Regions from separate parts of the Arthrobacter sp. B3I4 genome, predicted to be linked through region 2. Evidence: riboswitches for the same ligand, from Rfam matches in the RefSeq annotation. Region 2 holds a riboswitch; the other holds the start of a gene.
The links. A riboswitch is a leader RNA that binds a small molecule or an ion and turns the genes downstream of it on or off. The one in region 2 is predicted to bind cyclic di-AMP.

Region 1: linked by a shared signal. The riboswitch ahead of QFZ61_RS00440 (M23 family metallopeptidase) and the one ahead of QFZ61_RS11260 (hypothetical protein) in region 2 are both predicted to bind cyclic di-AMP.

What each region holds. Positions count from the first base shown of each region.
Region 1 covers NZ_JAUSYK010000001.1:93,939-103,727, reverse strand. Annotated here, with positions in the region: gene QFZ61_RS00455 (MFS transporter) at 286-1,638, shown strand; gene serC (phosphoserine transaminase) at 1,662-2,792, opposite strand; gene QFZ61_RS00445 (metal-dependent transcriptional regulator) at 3,094-3,789, shown strand; cyclic di-AMP (ydaO/yuaA leader) riboswitch at 3,910-4,168, shown strand; gene QFZ61_RS00440 (M23 family metallopeptidase) at 4,173-4,994, shown strand; cyclic di-AMP (ydaO/yuaA leader) riboswitch at 5,107-5,300, shown strand; gene QFZ61_RS00435 (NlpC/P60 family protein) at 5,565-6,362, shown strand; gene QFZ61_RS00430 (HNH endonuclease) at 6,582-7,082, shown strand; gene QFZ61_RS00425 (molybdenum cofactor guanylyltransferase) at 7,150-7,884, shown strand; gene QFZ61_RS00420 (DUF6457 domain-containing protein) at 7,881-8,168, shown strand; gene QFZ61_RS00415 (molybdopterin molybdotransferase MoeA) at 8,165-9,529, shown strand; gene fdhD (formate dehydrogenase accessory sulfurtransferase FdhD) at 9,618-9,789, shown strand, end outside.
Region 2 covers NZ_JAUSYK010000001.1:2,343,128-2,352,916, forward strand. Annotated here, with positions in the region: gene QFZ61_RS11210 (STAS/SEC14 domain-containing protein) at 1-167, shown strand, start outside; gene QFZ61_RS11215 (MFS transporter) at 111-1,310, opposite strand; gene QFZ61_RS11220 (MBL fold metallo-hydrolase) at 1,509-2,918, opposite strand; gene QFZ61_RS11225 (glycoside hydrolase family 16 protein) at 3,049-3,726, opposite strand; gene QFZ61_RS11230 (hypothetical protein) at 3,827-4,009, shown strand; gene QFZ61_RS11235 (DUF4397 domain-containing protein) at 4,353-5,057, shown strand; gene QFZ61_RS11240 (RNA polymerase sigma factor) at 5,176-5,787, shown strand; gene QFZ61_RS11245 (anti-sigma factor) at 5,774-6,559, shown strand; gene QFZ61_RS11250 (DNA alkylation repair protein) at 6,615-7,274, shown strand; gene QFZ61_RS11255 (hypothetical protein) at 7,321-7,569, opposite strand; cyclic di-AMP (ydaO/yuaA leader) riboswitch at 7,759-7,952, shown strand; gene QFZ61_RS11260 (hypothetical protein) at 7,956-8,777, shown strand; gene QFZ61_RS11265 (dihydrofolate reductase family protein) at 8,822-9,406, opposite strand; gene QFZ61_RS11270 (helix-turn-helix transcriptional regulator) at 9,658-9,789, shown strand, end outside.

The DNA.
Region 1 (9,789 bases), 2.2 Mb from region 2:
CGCTGACGCCCAGTCGGCAGAAGATGCGGGCCCGGAAACCGGGCCGGAAGAGGATGCAGCTGAGGAAACCGGTGCCGAGCTAACCGGCGCGGGGGAACCCGTCACGGAGGAACCAGGCACGGAGGCAACCGGCGCGGAGCAAACCGGCGCGGAGGAATCCAGCGCGGAAGAAGGCGACGGCGGCGCAACGGACGCCGATTTCGGTACCGGGCAGGACTCGCCCGCGCCGTCGAGGCCAACTAGCGGTTTGGCACGGTTCGGGGGACGACAGCGGGAGGCCGGGACATGAGGTCCACCTTCAAATCGCTGCATATCCTGAACTACCGGATCTGGTTTATCGGCGCCCTGGTTTCCAACATCGGGACCTGGATGCAGCGCACCGCGCAGGACTGGCTGGTCTTTGACCACCTCAGCGCGCAGGACGCCGGAGCCATGGGCATCACCATGGCCCTCCAGCTGGGCCCGCAACTCTTCCTCGCCCCGGTGGCCGGGCTGGTCGCGGACCGCTTCAACCGCAAGACGCTGCTGGTCCTGACCCAGTCGGCGATGGCCCTGCTAAGCGCCGGGCTCGGGCTGCTGGTGCTCTCCGGGGCCGCGCAGCTATGGCACGTCTACATTTTCGCCCTCCTGCTCGGAGTCGTCTCCGCACTGGACGCCCCTGTCCGGCAGACCTTCGTCTCCGAACTCGTGCGCGACGACTACCTGCCCAACGCCGTCGCCCTCAACAGCGCCTCCTTCAATGTCGCGCGGATGATCGGTCCGGCTGTCGCGGGCGTGCTGACGGTCGCCGTCGGGCCAGGCTGGGTGTTCCTGGTCAATACGGTTACGTTTGTGGCCCTGCTTGTCAGCCTGGCGAGAATCCCGGCGGCCTCGCTGCGGCAGCTGCCCAAGGCCCCGGCCGGCAAGGGCAGGATCCGCGAAGGCCTGCGCTACGTGCGGTTCCGGCCCGACATCGTCGTGGTGCTGGTGGCGGTGTTTATCGTCGGTACCCTCGGCCTGAACTTCGTCCTCTTTATCGCGGCCATGGTCGGGACCGAGTTCGGCCTCGACGCCGGCGCCTTCGGCCTGATGAACTCCATTATGGCCATCGGCTCTGTCGCCGGAGCGCTGCTGTCAGCCGGGCGGGGCCGCCCGAGGCTGCGCGTGATTTTCGGGGCAGCCGGCGCCTTCGGCGTCACCTCGGGCCTCGCGGCGCTGGCACCCAGCTACTTCTGGTTCGGCGTCGCGCTGGTGCCGGTCGGCCTGTTCGCCATCACCATGATGACCAGCGCCAACGGCTACGTCCAGACCACGACGGACCCCGTAATGCGCGGCCGCGTGATGGCGCTGTACATGGCCATCTTCATGGGCGGCACCCCCATCGGCGCCCCATTTGTAGGCTGGGTCGCGAACGTTGCCGGTGCCCGCTGGTCCCTGGGGGTGGCCGCCGCCGCCGGACTGAGCACAGCCCTGATCGGCATGGTGTGGATCGTCCGGGCCAAGCAGCTCCGGATCACCTTCAACCGCCGCGCGCGGGGGCTCCGGTACTTCCGCGTTGTCCCGGCGGCCCCGGCGAACGGCCCAGCCGGCGCCGTCCCGCCGGAAAACAGCGAAGGCGCCGTCCGGGAGAAAGACCCGGGCGACGCCGTCGACCGCTGACGGGTCCGGCTCGGACCCTTAGGCTACTTCGTGAGCTCGCCTACGACGAAGTCGATGCAGTCAAGCAGCGCCGATACGTCGTCGGGTTCGATTGCCACGAAGGTGGCGATGCGCAGCTGATTCCGGCCCAGTTTTCGGTACGGCTCGGTGTCGACGATGCCGTTGGCTCGCAGAACTTTGGCAATGGCCGCGGCGTCGATTGAGTCCGCGAAGTCGATGGTGGCGATCACGTTGGACCGGTCTTCGGCCCTGGCCACAAAGGGTGTGGAGTAGGAAGAGGCCTCGGCCCAGCGGTAGATGCGCCCAGCGGAGTCGGCAGTGCGGGTTGCCGCAAAGTCGAGCCCGCCGTTGGCGTTGAGCCACTGGACCTGCGCGTCCAGCGTCACCAGGGTGGCCAGCGCCGGGGTGTTATAGGTCTGGTTCAGCCGCGAATTGTCGATGGCGGTCTGGAGGTCCAGGAAGTCCGGGATCCAGCGGCCGCTGGCTTTGATCCGTGCCGCGCGCTCCAGGGCGGCGGGGGAAAACAGGCCCAGCCACAGGCCGCCGTCGGACGCGAAATTCTTTTGCGGGGCGAAGTAGTAGACATCCGACTCAGCGACGTTGACGTCCAAGCCGCCGGCCGCGGAGGTCGCGTCAACCAGGACGAGCGAGCCGCTGTCCGCACCCGGGACCCGCCTGACGGGCGCGGCGACGCCGGTCGAAGTCTCATTCTGCGGCCAGGCGTAAACGTCCACGCCCGCTTCGGCCCGGGCCTCGGGACGGGTACCGGGCTCGGCCTTGATAATGGAGGACTCCGCGAGGAACGGAGCCTTGTTGGTGGCCGCGGCGAATTTAGAGCCGAATTCGCCGAAAGACAAATGCTGCGCCTTGTTCTCAACCAGGCCGAAACTGGCGACGTCCCAGAAGGCGGTGGAACCGCCGACGCCGAGGATGACCTCGTAGCCGTCGGGGGCGCGGAAGAAGTCGCCAAGACCGGAGCGGACCGAGCCAACGAGGTTCTTGACCGGCGCCTGCCGATGCGAAGTGCCGAGCAGGGTCGCCGAGGCGGCGGACAGGGCCTCCATTTGTTCCGGCCGGACCTTGGACGGGCCGGCGCCAAACCGGCCGTCCCTGGGCAGCAGGGTCGCGGGAATAGTGATGCTGGTGTCGCTCACGGTGGCTCCGATTTCGGCTGGGTGCATGGTGGGGCTGGGACGCATGGTTAAGGGCCGCCTTTATTCTGCCCGACAGCCCGGCACAGGCGGGAAAAACGGTCGTCATAGTCCGGTCACTGAGACGCGCACCGGTGGCTCCGGTCCTGCGGCGGCGGCCCGGGCCGCCGCGGCGGTCGATTATCGGGACTAATTCAAAATAGGCTAGGCTTGCCGCTGATGTGCGGCGGATTTCGCCGGGGCGCATACCTGCACGCTGTACGGTGGGAATGACGCAAGGACGGCGCTCGAGGAGCTGAGCTGAATGACGGATCTGATCGATACCACCGAGATGTATCTGCGGACCATCCTGGAACTTGAAGAAGAAAACATCGTCGCCCTCCGCGCTCGCATCGCCGAACGGCTCCGTCACTCCGGCCCCACCGTTTCCCAGACCGTCGGCCGGATGGAGCGCGACGGGCTCGTGGTTGTCTCCGGCGACCGGCACCTCGAACTGACCCAGACGGGCCGCAGGCGCGCCATCGAAGTGATGCGCAAGCACCGTCTGGCGGAGCGGTTGCTCGCGGATGTCATCGGACTCGACTGGGCCTACGTCCACGAGGAAGCCTGCCGCTGGGAACACGTGATGAGCGAGCGGGTCGAGCAGCGCATCTTCGACATGCTGGACCACCCCACGGTGTCCCCGTATGGAAACCCGATTCCGGGCCTTGCCGAACTCGGCGGACTGCCGCCGGGCGAAGCGCCTCAGGGCGTCGTCAATCTGCTGGACGCGATGGCGGGCTACGGCGCCGATTCACGCATCACGGTCAGCCGACTGGCCGAGCCCATCCAGGTCGAGCCCGAGCTGTTGGTCCAACTCGACGAGGGCGGCATCCGGCCCGGGGCCACCGTTTCACTCGAGCGCGTCGGCGAGTACATCTCGGTCCGGGTTCCGGACATTGAAGGCGCCCTGGAGTTGCCGCCGGAGGTCGCGGCCCACGTCTTTGTTACCCGCGGGTAGACGAAGCTAGAAAGCATACCGTAAGGGTGCTGTTTACTAGCCCGTCTAGGAGATAACGAAATTATTACTATAGGCCTTAATCCCCTATAGTTGACGACTAGTACCGATACACAAGCGTTATCTGATCCGAAGCCGAGCTCTGCCAGCGGATCAGCCGGGCGCGTCACCTTCTGGCAGAGGCGGGGGAACCACTAACGGCTGTTGATGCAACAGCCTTGGGGTGAAGTCCGCTAGCGGCAAGCAACCTGCACGAGGCGTCCCCTGGATACCCCTGCGCCTGGATACCCCTGCGCCTGGATGCTTGCACCGGCGGACCGGGTCTTTGAGCTCTCTGACCCGAATCCGACAGCTAACTTCGCAGGCTATCCAGAGAGGAACCGTAGTTGACCACCCAGACCGTCCGGGGCCGCCGTCGTGCGACCGGTCCCGCTCCGGAGCCGCGCCCGGCCGCCGACATCTTTGCCGAGCGCCCGCGGGATGCGCACCGGGATGAGCGCCGCGGCCGGCGCAGCCCCTTCCGCCAGGTGACGGACTTCGCCGCCGTCAGCGGTGTGGGGCAGAAAGCCGGCATCGCCCTGGCGGCCACCGGTCTGGTCCTCACAGTGGCCGTTCCGGCTACCGGTCCGGCGGTTGCCACCGACGCTGCGACGACGACGACGTCCGTTTCAGCCGCGGCGCAGCCCGAGGTCAAAGCCGCAGACGCCAAGATCGACTTCAACCGCACCGCGGTGACCACCAAGGGTGACCCGGACGGCAAACTCAAGCAGCTGCTGAGCGCACAGTCCGCCGGAACCATCACCCGGGCCGCCTCTGCCGGCAGCCTGGGCATGCCGCTTGACTCCATGGTCACTGCCTCGCCGTTCGGCTACCGGGTCAGTCCCATCACCGGCGCGGTCGGGGAGTTCCACCGAGGCCAGGACTACGCCGCGCAGTGCGGCACCGCTGTGCACGCCGCCGCGAGCGGCACCGTAACTTTTTCCGGTTGGCACCCCTACGGGGGCGGTAACCGGGTCGTGATCGACCATGGCAATGGCCTGGAGACCACGTACAACCACTTGTCGTCCTCCAACGTCCGCGTGGGCCAGCAGGTCTCCCGCGGCGACGTGGTGGCGATGAGCGGGACCACCGGCGCTTCCACCGGCTGCCACCTCCACTTCGAGGTGATGGTAAACGGGGACGTCGTGGATCCGCTGGGCTGGCTCTGAAAGGAGCCGAGGGACTGCTCGCATTTATGTGACACGCCGTGATCTGAATGTGACATTTGGTCCCAACTGCTGTACCGTAGGAAGCACGCCAACTTCACCGAAGTTGGCGCTCTTGAGTGGATTGCCTAACTCTGCCACCGCTCAAGGTCCGTTCGCATGACATCGTCTGGCAGGGGCGGGGGAACCAATTTTGGTCTTCGCAAGAAGACCTAGGGGTTAAGTCGCAAAGCTTCCCAGGAAGCAGCGCGGCCGGGTGACTCCCATCCGAATCCGACAGCTCACCTCGTAGGCATTGGGAGAGGCTACTTTCGTGTCTTCACGCCACAATGCTGCGCGTTTTCGCGCCGGCGAGGCTCAGTCGAGCCCGCTGAACTCCATGCTCCGCGCTGCCCTTTCCGGCGCCCGGACTGGACTATGCACTGCAGTTCCTGCTTTTGGCGCGTCTTCGCAGTACACCCTTCGCTAAAGAAACCCGTTTCGGGGCGATCCGGCGTACCCCCAAGATGCCGGAGCGTCCTCAGTCCCGCCTGCAATCAGCGCGGACACAAGGATCACGAAAGAGAGAACTGAATGACTACTCGTGCAACCATTGCACGCCACCGCGCCGAGGTCACGAAGACCAACTCGCTGGCTGTCATTGCTAAGGCCGTCGGCGACAACGCCGGTGGTATGGGTCGCCAGGCTGCGGTTATCGCTGCAGCCTCGGGCCTGGTCCTGACCAGCGGTATCGCGGCCAACGCTGCCGAGACCAACGTTCAGCGTGAATCGACCTCCGCTTCCGCCATGGAAGTTCAGTCCACCGCGCCGGCCACGATTTCCGCGGCTTCCACCATCGCTATCTCCTACGAGAAGCCTGCCGTGACCACCGCGCCGGCCCCCGTCGTCGAGGCACCCAAGCCCGTCGTCGAGGTCAAGGAAGCACCCGCCGCAACTGAGGCCGCTGCACCCGCCGCCGCTGCAACTGCAGCTGGAACTGCCGCTTCCACCGGCACCGCAACGACCGCCTCCCTGGCAACCAAGGCTCCGGCTGCTGTCAGCGGCATGGGCGCCTCCATCGCCGCCGCCGCCTACGCCCAGATCGGTGTCTCGCAGGACTGCACCATGCTGGCCACCAACGCGCTGGCCGCCGTCGGCGTCAACTACCACGGCTGGCCGGCAGGTTACCTGTCCCTGGGCCGCACCGTGAGCGCCGCCGAAGCGCAGCCGGGCGACCTTGCCTACTACCAGAACGGCGGCATGGGCATGGCCCACATCGCTGTCTATGTCGGCAACGGCATGGCCGTCCACGGTGGCTGGAACGGCGGCACCACCGCGCTGTACAGCGTCAACGTTGGTTCCGGCCCGGTCTTCATCCGCGTCGGCGGCTAGGACTCCCCGCGGCAACTGCCGTGATAACGCGAAAGACCCCTGCCTTCCGGTGGGGGTCTTTCGCGTTCGCGGGCCTCCCGGCCGCCGCAGGGCCCGGAAGAAAAATTCGGCAATCCGGGCTTCCGGTGTTTACTCTTGTGGTGTCGATCATAGCCCGACCATGCAGAGGGCAGCCGGCCCTCGTGCCCCTGGCGGGTGCGGCCGTGAAGAGGTATGCGGATGCGCACTCTTGTTCTGAATGCTGGATATGAACCGCTAGCGGTGGTGACCTTCCGCCGGGCGCTGGTCCTTGTCCTGACCGGAAAGGCCAGCGTGCTGGCCGAAGGCGACGACCCGGTCGTCGGGCCCCAGGAGATCCTGGGCCGCCCGAGTGTGATCCTGCTCAACCGGTACATCCGGCCGCGCTACAACATCCTCACGGCCGTCAGCCGCAGGGGAGTGCTGCGCCGCGACAACCACCGCTGCGCCTACTGCGGCAAAGCAGCCCACACTATCGACCATGTCCAGCCCAAGTCCCGGGGCGGCGCTGACTCCTGGGAAAACCTGGTCGCAGCCTGCTTGCACTGCAACAACGCCAAGGGGGACCATACCCCCGCGGAGATGGGGTGGCGGCTCGGCTTTGTTCCCGGCCCGCCCAAAGGCACGATCTGGCAGATCAAGGAACTGGAGAAGCCGACGCCGGCTTGGGACCCCTTCCTGCTCCCCGAGTCGGCGCACTAGCCCGCTGTGCCCGTCAGTACGGCCGGCCCTGCGAACAGCGAGGTGCCGGTACGGCTAGGCTGGGTAGGTGCCGTTTGATGCCGTAATCCTCGCCGGAGGCAGGTCCTCCCGGCTCGGCGGTGTGCCCAAAGCCCAACTGGTCCTGCACGGGCAGACCCTGCTCGAACGCTCCCTGCAGGCAGCCAGCGGTGCCCGCCGGAGCGTTGTTGTGGGACCCGGCACCGTCACGCTGCCCCCGGCCGTGCTCCGATGCCGTGAAGACCCTCCTTTTGGCGGCCCCGCTGCTGCCATTGCGGCCGGGCTTGCTGCCTTAGCCGGAGCAGCGCAAAGTGCCGCTGACGGTCCGGCGCCCCGGACGCTCGTGATCGCTTGCGACATGCCGATGGTCGCGGACGCCATTCCTTCCCTGCTCGAAACCATGGCAAACGACGTCGGTAGTAGGGCAGATGCCGGCCCGCCCGCGCCGCTGGACGGCCCGCCCCTGGCAGACGCTGGGCCGCCGACGCCGCTCGAGGGGGCAGTGGCGGTCTCGGCGGACGGCCGCACCCAGCCCCTGGTGGGACTTTATAGCACAGCCGCGCTACAACGGGCCGTCGACGGGGCGGCACGACGCGGCGAGCTTCAGGGCGGATCTGTCTTCGCCCTGCTTGCTAGTCTTGACCTGCGGACGGTCCCGGTTCCGCCCGGCTCCACCGATGACGTGGACACATGGGATGACGCCTCCGCCTTGGGGGTATCGACGACCGGCTCACGCCGGTCCGGTGGGCCAGGGGCCGTAAACGACTTGGGAGGCATGCCGTGAAGAGCCAGGATGAAACGCTCGAAGATTGGTGCCGCGCGCTGCTCCAGGCCCTGGAGCTGGAAGACGTCGACGTCGACATCAACGAAGTGCTGGGGCTGGCCGGCGTGGCCGCCCACTCCATCGTCCGTCCGGCCGCGCCGCTGACCACCTTCATCGCTGGCTTCGCCGCCGGCCTGGCCTCTGGTTCCGGCCAGGCACCGGACGACGCTTCGATGAGGGCAGCCATGGCGGTGGCCCGGAAACTGGCCAAGGACTACGGCGCCTCCGAGGCCTCCGGGGCATGACGCCCGGGTCACCTGACGGCAGTATCGGCGCTGGCCCGGAACAGGCGCCGCACCGGCATCTCGCCCACACCTGGCAGGAGGCCCGGCAGCTCTCCTTCGACTGCGCCGCGCCCATCCTGCCAGCGCCGGTTCCGCTCCGCCATGCGCTGGGACGGACGCTGGCGGAGGACGTCGTGGCCCTGCACGACATGCCGCATTACGCTTCCTCCGCTATGGACGGGTGGGCTGTCAATGGCAGCGGGCCCTGGATCCTCGCTGAACCGGGTCAGCGGTTGGCCCCGCGCCAGGCCAGCCCGATTGTCACCGGGGGACTGATCCCCCCGGGCGCCAAAGCAGTGCTCCGCAGTGAAAGCGGCGTTATCGGGGAAGATGAGGACGGACTGCCGGTGCTGAAACTGGGCGGCGCGGCCAAGCCCGGGGAGCCGCGCAACGGTCAACACATCCGCAAAGCCGCGGAGGAAGCCGGCGAGGGTGACGTACTAATCAAGGCAGGCACCGTGCTTAACCCCGCGCACCTGGCATTGGCCGCGCTCGCCGGGCATGACGCGCTGCCGGTCCTCGGCAAGGCGGTCGTCCGCCTCGTGCTCACTGGCTCCGAGGTCGTCAGCAGCGGTGTGCCCCTTCCCGGCGAGGTGCGGGACACTTTTGGTCCGCAGCTGGCCGCCGTCGTAGAGATGCTCGGCGGGATCAGCGCCGGGGAGGTCAAGATCGGGGACAGCGACGCGGAATGGCTCGCCGCCCTCGAGGACATCGACGCCGACGCCCCCGAGACGCTGCCTGCCGACGTCGTCATCACCACCGGCGGCACAGGAAAATCCGGCACCGACCACCTCCGGCGCACGGTCACGAAACTTGGCGGCCGGCTGCTGATCGACGGCATCGCTATGCGCCCGGGCCACCCGGCGGTGCTCGCCGAACTGCCGGATGGGCGCTTCGTCATCGGACTGCCTGGAAACCCGCTCGCGGCCATGATGGCGCTGTCCACGATCGGCGGCCCGCTGCTGGCCGCGCTGGACCACCGGACCCTGCCTCCGGTGACCGAGGTGCCCTGCGGAACCCTGATCGATCCGGATCCGGGCAGGACCCGGCTGATGCCGTTCCGTATGCTCTACGGCATGGCGTCGCCGGCGCAACACACCGGCCCGGGCATGATGCGCGGACTGGCCGCGGCCGACGGCATCCTGGTAGTCCCACCGCACGGTGTGCAGCTGGGGGAGCCGGTGCCGGCCTTCGCCCTGCCGTGGGGCGCCGCCTTGCCGGAACCGGCTGCCGCGAAAGCCCCGGCGAAACCGGCCGCGAAGCGTACCTCGCGGAAACCGGCCGCGGATGGCCCGGTCGACTGGAGCGGCCTGCTTGGCTGACCCGCCGGCAGAGGTTCAGAATGAATTGAGGGGCACCCGGCCCCCGGCAGGCGGCCGGACCCACTCGCAATGCTAATAAGGAGTTCCCATGGGCCGCTTGACACAGCGACGCAAGCTGCACAAATTTGTCCTCGACGGCTCGCCGCAGGCCCTGGAGTTCCCGGTCCGGTACCGGGAAGACGTGCTGGCGGTTGAAGAACCGCTCGAAATCAGGCTGGGCAACCTCTCCTACTCCGTCACCATGCGGACCCCGGGCAACG
Region 2 (9,789 bases):
ACAGCTTCTGCCCGCATGCGTACTTCGTCTCAGGTTCGGAGGCGGCGGAATGGCTGGCCGGGCTCCCGTCGCGGGAGGGAGAACAGCCCCGCCCGGCACCGCCGGGGACGTTAGGCCCCGGGTCGGTGGTCGGTGCCGCGCATCCGGGCGGCCACAAGGACTCCTGAGAGCGCGGTGATGGCGCCCACGACGGCGACAGCGGCCGGGATGCCGTAGGCGTCGGCGAGGATGCCGGCGAGCAGCGCCCCGATGGCGAATCCACCGTCGCGCCAGAGCCGGTAGATTCCCACCGAACGGGCCCGCCAGGCCGGGTGGGCGACGTCGCCGATCGCGGCCAGGAGGGTGGGATAGACCATGGCGGTGCCGGCGCCGAGCAGTACCGCTGCCGCCAGCCACCAGCCGAACCCGGTGCCGAAGGCAACCAGCCAGAGGGCCGCCGCCTGGACGAGCATGCCCCCGACAATCAGCCACTTGCGGCCGTACTTGTCCGACAGTGCCCCGGTGACGAGCTGCCCTGCGCCCCACACGGCAGGATAGACCGCGGCAAGGATTCCAATTCTTTCGACGGTCAGTCCGGCGGCAGCGAAGAGGACCGGGAAAAGCCCCCAGGCAAGGCCGTCGTTGAGGTTGTTGACCATGCCGGCCTGGCTGACGGAGGACAGCGACTTGTCGCGGAAGCTGGTCAGGGTAAAGACCTGCCGGTTGCTGAGGTCGGCGTGGGCGTCGGCGTGGGCGGCAGTGTGGCTGGCCGCTTCGAGCCTGGCATGATGCCGGGTTTCCTTCACCGCGAAGACCGAGAGGCCCAGGCCCACGGCGATGAAGGCCGCGCCGAGCAGGAACGGTCCCGGGCGCAGACCGTAGTTCGCGGCGATGTAGCCGGTGGCCAACGCGGTGCCGGCGACGCCGAGGTAGCCGGCCGCCTCGTTCAGGCCCATGGCCAGGCCGCGGCGGGACGGGCCCACCAGGTCCATCTTCATCATGACGGTGGTTGACCAGGTCAGTCCCTGGCTGATGCCCAGGACCACGTTGGCGGCGACGATCCACCCCCAGGAGGGCCCGAAAATCAGCAGCAACGGGACCGGCAGGGCGATCAACCAGCCCGCGACGAGGACGGGCTTGCGGCCGTAACGGTCCGAGAGGGTGCCGGCGAAGTAGTTGGTGACGGCCTTCGCCATGCCGAAAGCCAGGATGTAGGTCAGCGCGGAGGTGTAGAGGTCCAGATGAAAGACCCGGTCGGCCAGCAGGGGCAGGATGGTGCGTTCCTGGCCGAGGGTTCCGCCGACCAGGGCATTGACCGCGACCAGAAGCAGGAACTGGGCGATGTTCTGACGCAGGCCGAGGGTAACGCCGGCGTGTTGCCGGTCGTCGCGCCGGACCGCGTCGTCGTGCCGGGAGGGTGCCTGGGCGAACGTCACGGGTACTCCACTGTTGTTGGGGGAACGCGTGGGGCGGCGTTCCGGTTGTCCGGTCCGCCGCCCCACGCTGTTACTGCCTGCTGCTGTGCCTAGCTAGCTGGCCGGAACGGTTTCCGGAGCCTGCTGCCGGGCGGTCCAGGCGGCGTAGCTGCCGTCGAGCTCGAGCACGTCGTAGCCGGCGCGGCGCAGGGCGCTCGCGGCGACGGAGTTCCGGACTCCGCTCTGGCAGTAGGAGACGATGGTGCCCTCTGCCGGGAGTTCGTCCAGGTGCCACATGACGCGGCCGCCGCTTAGCTGGTAGGAGCCGGGGATGTGGCCGGCGGCGTGCTCGGTCTTGTTACGGACGTCCAGGACCATGGCGGCGTCGAAACCGTCGAGTTCCTCAGGCTGGATCAGCTTCGGGACGGAGATCGGCAGGCCTTCGAGCCCGGTGACGTAGCCGGCGACCTTGTCGATGCCGACGCGGACCAGGTGGTCCCACATCTCCATCGCGGCGGCCTGGTCAGCGGCGAGCAGGACCAGCGGGGTCTTGTCCTTTTCGGGGTCAACCACCCAGGCGCCGAAGCTGGCGGTGGACTTGCCGGCGGGGATGTTGACCGCGCCGGTGACGGTTCCCTCGTGGACCTGGCCGTTGGGACGGGTGTCAACGAAGATCGCCTTGTTGGCGGCCAGGTCCTTGGCGACGGCGGCGGTGTCCAGTTCGGTCAGCGGCTTGCGTTCGCCCATGACGGCGGGGCCTTCACGGTTTTCGTGCTTCATCCGGGCGAAGTAGGCGTGCGCGTCGGGCTGGCCGTCGAGCAGTTCGTCGATGAAGCCCTGTTCGTCGTTGGCGGCCAGGTACGGGCCCCACCAGGCGTAGAGGCGTTCGTAGCCGACGGTGGAGGACGGGATGGCGCCGAGGGCCTTGCCGCAGGCGCTGCCGGCACCGTGGCCGGGGTGAACCTGGACGTGGTCGGGCAGGGTCAGGAACTTATCCCGCAGGCTGGCGAAGAGCTGCTTGGCGCCTTCGAAGCGGGTGTCGACGCCGCCGGCTGCCTCGTCCAGCAGGTCCGGGCGGCCCAGGTCACCGGAGAACACGAAGTCACCGGAAAGCAGGTAGCCGGGGGCTTCTGCGAAGGCCCCGTCAGTGACCAGGAACGACAGGTGCTCTGGGGTGTGGCCGGGAGTGTGCACAGCCTTCACGGTGATGTTGCCCAGGGTGATGGTGTCACCGTCGTTGAGGCGTTCAGCCTCGAAGCCGTACTGCCAGTCGGCGCCGCCTTCGCCGGAGACGTAGGCGGTAGCGCCGGTGACGGCAGCCAACTCGCGGGTGCCGGACAGGAAGTCCGCGTGGATGTGGGTCTCAGTGACTGCCACAATCTTCATGCCGTTGGCGGCGGCGAGGTTCTCATAGACGGCAATATCGCGGCGGGGATCGACGACGATCGCCTCGCCCTTGCTCTGGCAGCCGATGAAGTAGCTGGCCTGTGCGAGGTCTTCGTCGTAAATGCGTTCGATAAGCATTCGGGAACTCCTTCTTGAGGTGGACGGGGAAGGGATTCCTTCCGCCTCTACGTTCAAGAGTAATACCCCCGGGGGTATCCCGCAAATGCGGCAGACCAAGGGTCGGAGCGCCCGGCGCGACGTTATTGTCCTACTGGTAGACGCGGACCCAGTCGACCTGCATTTGCGACGGGGTGACTGCGGTGCCGTCCGGGAACCAGTCGAGCTGGATCGTCTGGTGCATGCCGACCGTGGGTTGATGCCCAGGGTTGGTATCGGTGAAGGTCCGTACGCCGTCGATATAACCGGTGACCCCTGACGGAGTCCATTCCACCGCGTAGTTGTGCCACTGGGTTGAGTCGACCGGCGTGGCCGCGCTGACCTGGAACTTTCCGCCGCTGCAGGCGTAGTGCAGGTAGAACTTCATGGCCGAAGTCTTCGACTCGCCTTCGGCGAAGTCCACTTCTGCGCAGTTGGCCGAGGGCTTGTTTGGCCACAGCAACAGCACCGGGTGGTATTCGGAGTCGCGGACGCTGGTCTTCATCCGGGTTTCCCAGCGCCCATAGGTCTGCTGGCTGAACTTCGCCGACATTCCGCCGGTGGTGCCGGCCGAGTCGCCCGTGACGGTGACGACGCCGTCGGCAACAGACCAGGCCCGGGGGCTTCGGATGCCCTTGCCGGCGTGGCCTGGACCGTCGTACATACCCCATTTGGCGGGGTCCGGCGCGCCGGTGTAGGAGAACTCGTCACCGGCGAGCACCGGCCCCCAGCCGAAGGCGGCCGCAGCCTGAACGCCGTCACCTGCCGGGGGAGCGGCGGGCGCCGCCACGGGAACAGCCCGCGCAGGAGGCTCGGCCGGGACGGCTGCGGCGGGGACGGGCGCGACGGGAGCGGGCGCGGCTGCCGCGGGCGGAGCGGGCGGAGCGGGCGTGGCTGCGGCAGCGGTGGCTGAGGCGGCGGACGGTGCTGACGACGTCGAGGCGGACGGCGTCGACGACGTCGGAGTCGTTGCGTTCGCGGGCTCAACGCTTCCGGCCAGAGAGGCTGAGCTGCACCCGGTCAGCGACAAAGCGCCCAGTGTAACGGTAACGGCAATTTTCTTAAGCAAGTGACCCTCCGGGACATCGAACTAGCGCAAGCAACAAGCGCGATCGACCCCACACGAGAGTTCCTGAAGCTTCTTCAGCCCCGTCAGAAAGACAGAACGAGCAGGCGCCAGCCGGCGCAACGGCCGCCCGCCAAGCGGACGCCCGGGCCCTGCGTTAGGGCCAGACCCTCAGGTCAGCCGACAACGTTACCCGCTCGTAACGTTGGTCAGCAAACGCCCGCGCAGCGCGGGGCAGCTCCCTGAATAAAAAAAGTTGTGGGTCGGCTGCATCCGGACGGCCCAGCCGGCCGGTAGTAAGGGTGTAAGCCAAACACCGCCCGCATCCGGGCCTCAATGAGGAGCTCTACATGCACATGAAATCACTTTCCGCAGTGGTCGGTACGATGACGCTGCTGGCCGGACTGACCCTTGCCGCACCCGCACAGGCCAGCGACAACTGCCCCGACAAGGACCATGGCACGGCAAAACTCTCCGTTCTCCACGGGGTCCCGGGACTCACCGTGGACGTGTGGGTGGATGGAAAGCTCACGCTGGACAATTTCACCCCGGGAAGCCTGGCCGGTCCGCTTGATGTCAGTGCGGGAGACCACAAGATTGCCATCACCGGCGCGGACGCCACGAGCGCCGACAACCCGGTAATCGGACCTGTCAAAGTTGATCTGCAAGAGGGCCGAGATTACACCGCTGTCGCGCACCTAACGGCAGACGGGGAACCCACGGCCACCTTGTTCCGGAACAGCACCTCAGCCAGCCCGGACGGACAAGGCAAACTGACGGTGCGGCACGTTGCCGCAGCCCCCGCCGTCGACGTTCTTGCCGGCGGAACGGCCGTGATCGAGGGCCTGGAGAACGGCGACCAGAAGAAGCTCACACTGGACGCGGGAACCATCTCCGCCTCGGTGGCGGCGGCGGGCAGTACGGAAGCGCTGATCGGCCCGGCAGATGTCACGGTGAACGCGGGCGAGAACACGATCGTTTACGCCTGGGGCAGCCTGAAGGACAACACCCTTGACCTTGCCGTGCAGGTGGTGAAGTCCTCCAACCACGACTGATCGGATCGGCTCGGTGCCCAATCGGTACCAACTAGGTGGCGGGGCCGCGGCAATCGCGGGCCCGCCCACCGCATTCCCGGGCGCTTCGCCATTGCAGGGCGGAACCTGGGGGGGGATAATGACGATCCACAGGTCTCATTCCTGCTCTAAGGAGCATCAAGTGGAGGCTGCCGATCGTGAATGGGACGTCAGAGTCGACCATGCCTTCGCAGCGGGTGAGGAGTGGGCGCTCGCGGAGGCCTACCGCCTGCTCGGGCCCCTGGTCCATACGCTGGCGTTGAGGGCGCTTCACGAGCACGGCGCCGCCGACGACGTCACCCAGGAGGTCTTTATTCGCGCTTGGAAATCGCGAACCAGATATCGCCCGGGCGCCGCACGGTTGCCCGCCTGGCTGATCGGGATCACTCGCAACGCCATTTCCGATGCCTTCTCCGCCCGCTCCCGACGACGGGATGTTGAAAGAGCCGTTCTACACCTGGCCGATGACCCGGCAAGCGGTAGCCAGAAGCCCAATGCTGACGCGCTCGCGGACCGTCTGACGCTGGAGGACGAACTCGAGCGCCTCGGACATCCCCAGACCGCGATCATGCGGCTAGCCTTTTACGAGGACCTGACGCACGACCAGATTTCGTCCCGGCTCAACCTACCCCTCGGCACGGTCAAGAGCCATATCCGCCGCAGCCTCGCCAGGCTGCGCTCCCGGCTGGAGGTGGAGCATGGATCATCTTGACGAGGAACTCCTCGGCCTGCTCGCTCTGGGGGAGTCTGCCGGGGAGGAAGAATCGCGCCATCTGGAGAGCTGCCAGGAGTGCGGCACTACGCTGGAAGCGTTGCGGCGCACCGTCTTCGCAGCCACCGTCAATCCGGAAGAAGTTCAGCTGGAAAGTCCCGGAAGCCACAACTGGGCCGCGATCCACCAAGCGTTGGGGCTCTCGCCGTCGCTCGCGAAAGACCCGTTGGGCGCCGGTGGTGCGGTAACCCTGCGCACCCCCGGAAGACAGTATTCAGGACAGCAACCCGTTACGCGGCTCCCGCGCCGGGGACTGTGGGTGTTGGGCGTGGCTGCCGGTGTCCTCCTTGGCGCTGCCGGCGCCTGGACTGCACTGAGCATTCTCGGCCCCGCGAAGCCCCCGGAGGCAGCCCCGACGAGCCCCGGACCCACGCCCGCGGTCGTCGCCAGGGCTGCACTCGCTCCGCTGGCGGGACATTCGTCAAGCGGTAGTGCGCTCGTTGAGAAGCTCCCGGACGGAAGCCGGCAAGTGGTCGTCAGCCTTCCCCCGGAGAAGCTTTCGGGCTTCCGCGAGGTCTGGATGGGATCCTCGGACCTGTCCAAGATGGTCAGTCTTGGCGTCCTTGGCCAGGCCCCCCAAGCTTTCGTCGTTCCGGCCGGACTTGACCTGGCCGAATACCCGGTCCTCGACGTTTCGAACGAACCGTATGACGGAGACCCCGCCCACTCCGCCGAAAGCATTGCGCGCGGAAAGCTTGCGTTGCAGGGTTAGGCGGTTTCAATTAGCCGGTTTCAACCAGTGGTCGCCGCTGCGACAGAATGGTGCCATGAGTGAGGCCGGAGACTTCATTGACGCCGGGCTGCAGCGCGAAAGCTCGTGGCAGCGCGCCGACCAGGCCCAGGCCCGGTTCGGCCCCGACGTAGAAGTTTACGGCGCCTCTGTCGGCGCTGTCCGCGGCACCGTGCGGGACGCACTTCGCCGCTATAAGAATCTGGGCCGGGACGAGCTCACGGCTCTCTGTTCGGAACTTTGGGCGGTGCCGGTCCTGGAACGCCGCCTTGCCGCCGTCGTCCTCCTGCAATCCGGTCTGGCTGCGCTCGATAACTCGGACCTGACCCGGATCGAGGGCTTCCTGCGCAGCGCCCGGTTCCCCGAACTGGCGGATCCGCTCGCGGTCGACGTCGTCGGGCCGCTCCTCGCACGTCTCGAGGGTCACAGCAGGTCCAGGGCCGAGGCCGTACTGGAGCGGTGGCTGCAGGATCCGGACCCCTGGCTGCGCCGCGCGGCCCTGCTTGCACCGTTGCGCGAGTTCCGGGCCGGACGCGGGGACTGGGACAGCTTCGTCCGCCAGGCTAGAAAGTCCCTTTCCGCTGCCTCTGGCGGAGGGGAGGACGGCGGCGGTGCGGACACCGGCAGCCTGATCCGGGAAGCCGTGACGCGCGTCGTGGACGACGTGCGGAGAACCCGCCCCGAGCTGGAGTTCTAGATACCCCGGTCTCTGCGTCGAGGATTCGGGCCCGGGCTGCCTGGACTCAGGGCCTGCGCTCCACCACGGCATACGCCTTGCCGTCCAGAAACTGCCAATCCGTTACGACCATGAAACCAAGCGCATCGACGCGGTCGTTGAGAACGTGCAGGTCGAAGCCTCCGTCGCGTGGTTCGGCGTCCCAGGTGGCAACATGGATTTCCTTGCCCTCCAGAACGAGCAGCTCGGTATTGACGTCAAAGTCTTCCTGCGGCTGGTCGCTCAGCTGGCAGATGGCAACACAGGGGCTCTTCATGGGACCTCCGTTGGGGGCGCGCCGGTTGGTTCAATCCTATGCGCGGTGGCTGTCAGTGCCCTAGGCTTTCCAGGCGGGCCGTGCCGGCGTTCTCCCCGCCGACACCCCGACCTCGTTACCTGAACGTGACATTACCGCGCGGTGCCGTTACGGTAGTTCGGTGCCTGTTTGTTTCCGTTACGGGCGCTCCTGAGCCGATTGCCTAACTCTGCCGCGGCCCCGGGATCCGAATGCAACCATCTGGCAGAGACGGGGAAACCAATTTTGGCCCGGCTGTTTCAGCGGGTCTTGGGGTGAAGCCGCGCGTCCGTTTCAGCGGACCGCGGCCGGGTGCCTCCCATCCGAATCCGACAGCTCACCTCGCAGGCATTGGGAGAGGCTACTTCATGTCTTCAAGCACTACTGCTGCGCGCCATAACGCCGGGCGAACCTCAGCATTCTCGGTCAAGTCCACCACCATTGGTCGCCAGGCCGCAGTGATCTTCGCAGCCTCGGGCCTCGTTCTTACCAGCGGCATGGCAGCCAACGCGGCCGTCGGCACGCCGGCCGAACGTGAGTCGACGCCCGTATCGGCCGCCGACATCGCCAGCAAGGTTTCTGCTCCGGTCACGGCTGATTCCGCCGTCAAAATCACTTTCGACCGTCCGGAAGTTGCCACCACGCCGGCTCCCGTCATTGAGCAGCCCGTGGCAGCACCCGTCGAGGCGCCCGCCGCCCCAGCCGTTGCCGCCGCCCCGGCCGTTGCACAGGCTCCCGCTGTGAAGGCTCCCGCCGCTCCGCGGATCACCGTCCAGGCAGCTGCGGCTCCCGCGGCCGTTGCCCCGGTGGCGGCTCCGGCCGCTGCTGCTCCGGTAGCCGCAGCTCCGGCAGCCGCTCCGGCGGCCGGTGGAGTCAATGCCGCCATGCTGTCGGCCGCATACAGCCAGATCGGCATCACGCAGGACTGCACGGCGATGGTGGAGAAGGCCCTCGGCGCAGCAGGCATCCCGGTGGGCGACCTCGGTCCCCAGCAGTTCCTGAACTACGGCAAGGTTGTCGGCGACCCGCAGCCGGGCGACATGATCGTCCAGTCCGGCCACGTTGCCATCTACGCCGGCAACGGCCAGGCGATCAGCGGCGGCATGAACGGAACAAACCAGACGATCTCGCACCCGCTGTCCTGGCTGACGGCCACCGGTGGCGTGACCTTCGTCCGCGCCGGGGCGTAACTCCCGCGCCAACACCGGTTTCGGAAGCCGGCGGCAGGCTGCCTTTATGGCAGCCGGTCGCCGGCTTTCGGGCTGCTGGCGTAGCGCAGCAGGACGACGCCGTTTCCGAAGGTCCGCGTTTCGACGAGCGCGAGCGGGGTCCTGCTGTCCGAGGGCTTGAACAACGGCGTGCCGTTCCCGATCAGGACCGGGTGGATGTAGATCCAGTACTCGTCAATCAGCCCGAGTTTGCGGAAGCTGTCCGCAAGCTTGGCGCCGCCGAGTGCCAGGTCCCCGCCCGGTTGTTCCTTGAGCGCGAGGACGTCGTCGGCGACGACGTCGCGCACCACCGTGGTGTTCCAGCCGGCCCGCTCAAGAGTCGTGGAGTACACGATTTTGGGCATCCGGCGCCAGATGCCGGCGAACTCGGCCATGGCCGGGGTGCTGTCAGGATCCTGGTCCGCGGTCGGCCAGAAATCGGCCATCATCTGGTAGGTCACCCGGCCGTCGAGGAAGGCGCCCATGGTCCGGAGCTGGTCGTTGAAGTGGCCATGCAGTTCTTCATCCACCATGTGCCAGCCAATGTCCCGGTCCGGACCTTCGAAGTACCCGTCGAGGGATACCTGCAAGGCGACGATGATTTTCCGCATGGCCGAAGCCTACGCTCCGGCCGTTCCCCGGGTAAGAGCCCCAAGAGGCGAAGACCGGCACGATATTGCCGCCTGGGCGGTATTGGTTCTCCTGTACAGGCCAGTCATGCCAGTTTCGGCAGGATATTGCCGAACGCCAGCGCGGAAGGCACAATAGGGTAGGTTCCGGGCATGACCGGCAGGATACTGCCGGGCGGTGCCGGTTGTGCGTGCGAAAGGGGCTGCGGTCCGTGGGAATCAGGGGGAGCAGCGTGGATGACGTGGCAGGGATCGCCCAGCAGATCCGGCGCAGCCGCAAGGAAGCCGGTCTGACGCAGGAGGAACTCGCCCACCTGGCCGGAACTTCCGAACGCACCGTCCGTGCGATCGAGACGGGTACCGGC